Regions from separate parts of the Halorhodospira halophila SL1 genome, predicted to be linked through region 2. Evidence: riboswitches for the same ligand, from Rfam matches in the RefSeq annotation. Region 2 holds a riboswitch; the other holds the start of a gene.
What was found. Region 2 has a riboswitch for cobalamin ahead of HHAL_RS09735 (TonB-dependent receptor domain-containing protein). Riboswitches for the same ligand answer to the same signal wherever they lie in the genome.
Positions count from the first base shown of each region.

Region 1: linked by a shared signal. The riboswitch ahead of HHAL_RS06855 (ABC transporter substrate-binding protein) and the one ahead of HHAL_RS09735 (TonB-dependent receptor domain-containing protein) in region 2 are both predicted to bind cobalamin.

Region 1 is NC_008789.1:1,462,107-1,465,504, reverse strand. Features, by position in the region: gene HHAL_RS06860 (HD-GYP domain-containing protein) at 1-1,006, opposite strand, end outside; cobalamin riboswitch at 1,238-1,411, shown strand; gene HHAL_RS06855 (ABC transporter substrate-binding protein) at 1,542-2,657, shown strand; gene HHAL_RS06850 (FecCD family ABC transporter permease) at 2,650-3,398, shown strand, end outside.
Region 2 is NC_008789.1:2,121,020-2,124,417, reverse strand. Features, by position in the region: gene HHAL_RS09745 (TonB-dependent receptor plug domain-containing protein) at 1-201, opposite strand, end outside; cobalamin riboswitch at 347-598, opposite strand; gene HHAL_RS09740 (cobalt-precorrin-6A reductase) at 647-1,408, opposite strand; cobalamin riboswitch at 1,518-1,755, shown strand; gene HHAL_RS09735 (TonB-dependent receptor domain-containing protein) at 1,890-3,398, shown strand, end outside.

The DNA.
Region 1 (3,398 bases), 660 kb from region 2:
CGAAGACGTCGGCTACGGCGACGATGCGCCCCTCCAGAGGGATCTGGTCGCCGCGCGCACCGGTCGGGTAACCGCTGCCGTCCAGGCGCTCGTGGTGGTAGGCGACGATATTACGCATGATGGCCGCGCGTCGGTCCTCGCTGAGGCCCAGCTCCTCGGTCATGGCCAGCACCATGGCCACGCCGCGGCTGACGTGTTCGCGCATCTGCGCGAACTCCTCCTCGGCGAGTCGCCCCGGCTTAAGGAGGATGCCGTCCGGGACGGCGATCTTGCCCACGTCGTGGACCGGCGCGAACTGGTAGACCATCTCGATGTATTCGTCGCTGAGGGGGTGGGTCTGGGCCAGTTCCAGGGCGATGAGGCGGCTGTACTCCGCCATTCGTGACAGGTGTCCCCCGGTCTCGTCGTCCCGCGCGCGCCCGAAAGCCATGGCCGTGCGTGCCGCACCCCGGAGGGTCTGCGTAGTGCGGATGGAGGTGATTGCCAGCAGGCGACCCAGGTCGATGTACGGCGCTAGCTGCTTGACGATCGGGCCCTGGAAATAGCCGGGCTGGCGGGAGTTGAGGAACAGGAAGCCGACGAAGGTCTGCTCGTGGTGCAGCGGCAGGATCATCCCGGAACGTAGACCGCTCTCGCGGATGCTGGCGGTATGGCGGCGGGGGCTGGGGTGGTCCTGGTAATCGTCGATGATCCGTACGCCCGGTGCCTCGGCGAGGGCACGCAGGGTGGGGGTATCGGCCAGGTTGGTCTCGTAACGATCCAACGGGCTGGGTGCATCGCCGCCGGCGCCGTAGGTCTTGAGCCGATCGGCGTCCGGCTCGTAAATGGCCACGGCGATGCGGTGGACCGCACCGTGGGGCAGCGCCTGGTTGATATGGGCGCGCAGTCGTTCGAAGCGTTCGCTGAGCCGTAGGTGCGGCTCCTGGTCGCTGAGCGGCAGGACATCGAGTGCCCCGGTTTCGGTGGCATCGCCACAGAAGGACGGAAGGTGTGCCTCTTTGCCCATGACATCTCCGGCGGGGGGTCGGGAGGGGTCGCGGGCGTCCATACCCTTAACGCGCACTTGGGAATCCTGCCACAAGGGGGCGGTCCGTGGCTATTGACCTCGTCGCCCCGCCGCGTTGACAGGCGGCAGCGCCCGCCCGTAGAGTCCAGCCTCCCCAGGTGACCCGGCAGTTGGATCCATGCCGGGGCCGTCCGTTCGGTGTAAGGCCCGTGCGGCGCCACCGCGGACGGTCGGGAAGTCGGTGCGCACTGTGCCCTGCGCGGGCGCAGGCAAGTCCGGCGCTGTCCCCGCAACGGTAGGCGAGTGCGGGCGCTGCATCGCCACTGCATCCACGGTGTCCCCGGCACCCGGTGCGGGAAGGCGCGGCGCTTGGGGCTGGGGCCCCGCTCGCAAGCCCGGAGACCGGCCTGGGGGCCGCAGCCACACGGCGGGGAACCGTGCGTGGCGGTGACGGTCGTTGCATCCGCGCCCCGGCGCGCCCGTTTCCGACCCGCCCCCCCGCATGGCGTACCCGGATCCAGTGACTGGAGGAGCCATGCAGCGTCATCCGTGCATCGCGCTCGTCGCGGGGATCGGTTTGATCCTCGGCGGGTGCGGAGATACCCCCAACGACGAAAGCCGCGATGGGCCCGCGCAGGATACCCATGAGGTCGAGGATATGCTCGGCCGCAGCGTGGAAGTTCCGGAGGCGGCGGAGCGGATCGCCACGGTCAATGTCGATGCCTTCCGCATGGCGCTGCACCTGGGTGTCGAGGATCGCCTGGTCGGAATCCCCAGCGACATGTTCGGCTCGCGCTTTTCCGAGGCCAAGCCGATCGAAGTCCGCGCCTTCGGTCGCCTGGACGAGGTGGCCATGGTCGGCGGCGGCCAGCCCGGGTCGGAGTTCAGCGCCGAGCGGGTGCTCGCCACCGATCCGGATCTGTTCATCTACTGGGCCTTCAGCCGCGGCGACGACGACGAGGCGATGGCCGAGCAGGCCGAGCGCTACCAGCAGCAGCTCGGCGTCCCCGTGGTCGCGGTGAATACCCTGGGCCGCGAGCGGGCCTCCGAGGAGGCCATTGAGGCGCAGATCGAGCAGGCCTATCGGCTGCTCGGCACCGTGACCGGTCGCGAAGAGCGGGCGGAAGAACTGCTCGATTTCTACGATGCGACGGTCTCCGAGGTGCAGGAGCAGGTCGCCGACGAGGAACCGCCACGGATCTACCTGGCCCACCGGCGCAACCTCTACAACCACGTCTCCTTCTACTTTCCCGTCGAGCAGCTGGGTGCCGAGCTGGTGACCGCTGGTCGGCCCGGTGGTGACGGCGAGGTCAGCGCCGAGGAGCTGGTGAGCTGGGATCCGGCGCACATCTTCCTCCACACCCCGTCCCGGGCCAGCCGCGTCGCCCGTGACGAGGTCCTGGATGATGAACGGCTCTCCGGGGTAAAGGCCGTCGAGGCGGAACGCATCCACCGCTTCAAGGGCACCTACATGGGGTGGGATCTGGCCACCGGGCTGATCGACCTGGTGCACATGGCCCGGGTGCTCTACCCGGAGGCTATGGCCGACGTCGATCTCCGGGATCGCGGTGAGGAGATCCTGGAGGTCTTCTACGGCGACCCCGGGCTGTACGATCGGCTCCAGGAGCTCAGCAGCCTGGACGATGACTGAGTTGACCGCCGATAGCGCCTCCCGGCCAGCGCCTCCCGGCGGGCTGCTCGATGATTACGCGCGGGCGATCTGGTGGAAGACCCTGATCCTTTTGGGCCTGGCTGCGGCCCTGGTGGCGACGTTCGTTCTTGGCCTGGGACTCGGCCCCATGGGGATCCCGCTGAGCGAGGTGGTGCAGGCGGTGCTGGGTCGGCCGCTGGGGGCGTCGTGGGTCAGCGCGCAGACCGAGAACGTGGTCTGGAACATCCGCCTGCCGCGCCTGGCCACCGCCGTCGTGGCCGGCATGGGGCTGGCGCTCGGTGGGGTGATCCTGCAGAGCCTGCTGCGCAATCCGATGGCCTCACCGTTCACCCTGGGGATCGCCTCCGGCGCCTCGCTGGGGGCGGCGCTGGCGATCATCTTCGGGTTCTCGGCCTTCGGCGTCTACGGCATCGTCGGCAATGCCTTCCTCTTTGCGATGGCGGTGTCGCTGCTCATCCTGCTCATCGGGCAGTGGAAGGGGGCGACGCCGATGAGCCTGATCCTCGCGGGGATCGCCCTGATGTACTTCTTCGGGGCCACCACGACGCTGCTGATCTACTTCGCCGACGCCGATGCCACCCGGGAGGTCATGTTCTGGAGCGTGGGCAGCCTCAGCCGTGCCGACTGGGAGAGCTTCGTGTTCATCACGGTGGCGTTGACGGTCACGCTGCCGGTCTTCCTGTGGAAGAGTGGCGACCTGAACCGACTACTGCTCGGTGA
Region 2 (3,398 bases):
CCGGATGTCGTCTCCGGATAGGATCTCCGTGGCCGCCGGTGTCCGCTCCACCTGGCGCTCCGTGCGCGTGGCTGCGGTGACGGTCAGGTCGGGGAGGACGGTGGGGTGTTCCTCGGCCGATCCAGCCTTCGGTGTTGCCATCAGGGGGAGGGCCGCGGCGCCGCTCAGCAGCGCCCTGGCGATGGGCTGTCCTGTAGCCATGCTGACTCCTCTGCGCACCGCCCGTGCGCGATTGCGGTTGCGTGTACCGCGGGGAGTCAGTGGGGCGGGGTTCGGCTAGCCGAGGCGACGCCCGGCAGGATGCCGCGCGCACTGGAGACCGATCCCGGCGCACCGCCTCCCGCGGTCTTCCGGTTGGCCATGGGCCGGTCTCCGGGCTTGTGGGGCGGAGGTGAGAAGACCTCCGGGCGGCAGACTGCCTTCCCGCGGATGCCGCCCAGGGGACGTGCGATCCGCAGTGGCTCTCGGGGTCTGCCGCCACCCACCTACCGTTGCGGGGGCAGCGCCGGACTCGCCGCTGGGTGCGGCTGAACCGGTCTTCCCGTTTAACCCGCGAGGCGGAGTGGCCTCGGCGGGCACCCATTGGCGGGTCGGACGTTAGCAGGCGAGCAAATTAGATTCAATGAATCCATGATGCAGCAAAGCGTCACCAGCGCCCTTGAAGGTAGCTGCGGAGCCACGCCAGTGCGTGCCCGACGTCGGTGGCCACCTCCGCCTCGGGCGGGTCCGGCGGGCGCTCGACCATCACGATCCGGGCCCCGCAGTCCCGAGCCGCATCCAGCTTGCTGCGGGTGGCGGCCCCGCCGGCGTTCTTGGTGACCAGGGTGTCGATGCCGTGCGCGCGGAGCAGGCGGCACTCGTCGGCGTAACGGAACGGCCCGCGCTGGAAGAGCAGTTCCGCCCCGGGCGGGGTCTGCGCCGGCTGCTCCAGGCAGCGGATCCAGTAGCGGTGGTGGGGTGCCGCGCAGAAGGCCGGGACCTCCTGATTGCCGATGGTCAGCAGTACCCGGCTCGACTGTGGCCCCAGCGCCTCGGCGGCGGCGGCCATGTCGGCCACCCGATGCCACTGCTCATCCGGCCCCGGCTGCCACGCCGGCCGGCGCACCGCCAGCAAGGCTGTCCCCGTTTGCCGGGCGGCCGCCGCTGCGTTGGCGGAGATGCCGGCAGCGAAGGGGTGGGTGGCATCGACCAGGCAGTGCACGCCGTGCTGCTGCAGGTACGCGGCCAGGCCGACAGCGCCGCCGAAGCCGCCGCGACGCACCGGCAGTTGAGGTAGCCGTGGGTGGCGGGTCACCCCGGCCACGGAGTAGACCGCGGCGATCCCGGGCTCCTGCTCCAGCGCTTGGCCGAGCGTCAGCGCCTCGCCGGTGCCGCCGAGGAGCAGCACGCGCAGCGGCTCAGGCGTCATGGCGGCGGCGCACAGGGGCCCGTAGTGGCGGGTAACAGGTCATGGCGTCTCGGCAGCGGCTCCAGTGGTCCGGGTCGGTGGCGGTTTGACGCCGGTGAGCGAGCTGCCTAGAGTACCAACTTCCTCAGGTGCCCCGCGCGAGCAGCGGCGGGGTGAAACGGGAAGACCGGTACAGCCGCACCCAGCGGCGAGTCCGGCGCTGCCCCCGCAACGGTAGGTGGGGGGCGGATCAGAAGGCCACTGCAAGGCGTCGTCGTTCGGCGGCGGGCCCTGCGGGAAGGCGATCCGCCCGGGGTCACCCGACCCCACCCACGAGCCCGGAGACCGGCCTGAGGGAACCCAGGTGCCGCGGGAGGCGGCAGACCGGGGCAGGCCACCGTTTGCCGGGCGCAAGCGCGAACCCTTCCCCCATCCCTGTCTTCCTCCCTGCGGTGTAACCGGACCGACGCGCGTGCGGGTGGCGCGCGGAAGGGAGGAAAGCATGCCCAGCAACACCACCAGCCGGGTCGCCGCGGGTGTGGCGGCCGGTCTTGCCGTAAGTGCCGGCCCGGCGATCGCCGATACCGACGGGGAGTCCGCACAACTCGCGCCCCTCGTGGTCACGCCAACTCGAATGGCCCAGACCGTCGATGAGTCCCTGTCCTCCGTCTCCGTCATCGACCGCGAGCAGATCGACCGCCAGCAGCCTCGGCAGGTCTCGGATCTGCTGCAGGGTCAGGCGGGGTCGAGCCTGACGACGTCGGGTCCGTTCGGCAAGAGCACCAGTCTGTTCATGCGCGGTACCAACTCTGACCATACCCTGTTGCTGGTCGATGGGGTGCCGATGAATTCGGCGACGCAAGGAGGGGCCGCCTGGCAATATCTGCCTCCTGCCGAGATTGACCGCATCGAGGTGGTGCGCGGGCCGCGCACCAGCGTCTACGGCGCCGACGCCGTCGGCGGTGTGGTCCAGGTCTTCACCCGCCAGGGGGAGGAGGGCCCTCCGCGCTTCCGTGCCTTCGGCGGCGCCGGGTCGTTCAACACCCACGAATTCGGTTTGGGTGTCTCTGGCGGGACTGCGGCTAGCCGCTACGCCCTCTCGGCCAGCCACTACGAGACGGACGGGATCAACGTCCAGGACGGTGAGGGAGATGAGGACCCCGACGGCTTTGAGAACACCAGCTTCAGCGGCCGTTTCAGCCATCGGCTACCCGGCGGTGCCGAACTCTTCGCGACGGGGTTCCGCTCAGAGGGTACAAACGAGTTCGACGGGACAAGACTTGGCGAAGAGGACTGGACGGATCACTACTTCCAGGCCCTCCGTGGCGGCGTCCGCGGGGACCTCACCGAGCGCTGGTTCAGCGAGCTGGCGGTCTCCCAGGCGAAGGATGAGCAGGATAACGTCGATAGCCGGGGAGAGACATGGCAGTACACTGAACGCCACGAGGTAAGTTGGCGGAATGAGCTGTATTGGGGCGCCGGGCATGTCTGGGCCTTTGGCGGTGACTGGCGAGATGAGAAAGTCGACACCGCCGACGATTATGACGAAACCAGCCGGTACAACGCCGGTGCGTATTCGCAGCTCGAGTTGGATTTAGGCCGACATGACCTCGGTGCCAGCCTGCGTTACGACGACAACGAGGCTTACGGTGACAACGTGACCGGTCAGGTCGCCTGGGGCTTTGACGCAACGGATCGACTTCGGCTGCGTTCGAGCTACGGCACGGCTTTCAAGGCGCCGACATTCAACGACCTGTATGCACCTGAAAACCCGAATTGGTTGCTTGCCGGAGGAAATACGGACCTTGAGGCCGAGACGTCCGCTTCTGCGGAGGTGGGTGCACGCTGGCAGGTCAGAAGGGGCTATGTGGATGCAGCGCTGTTCCGGACGGACATCGACAATTTGATCGCTGATAAGCCAGTGGATGGTCAGCAGGATTGGACGCAGCCTGGCAATGTCGAAGAGGCCCGCATCCGCGGTGCCGAGCTGGAGGCGGGGGCGCACTGGCAG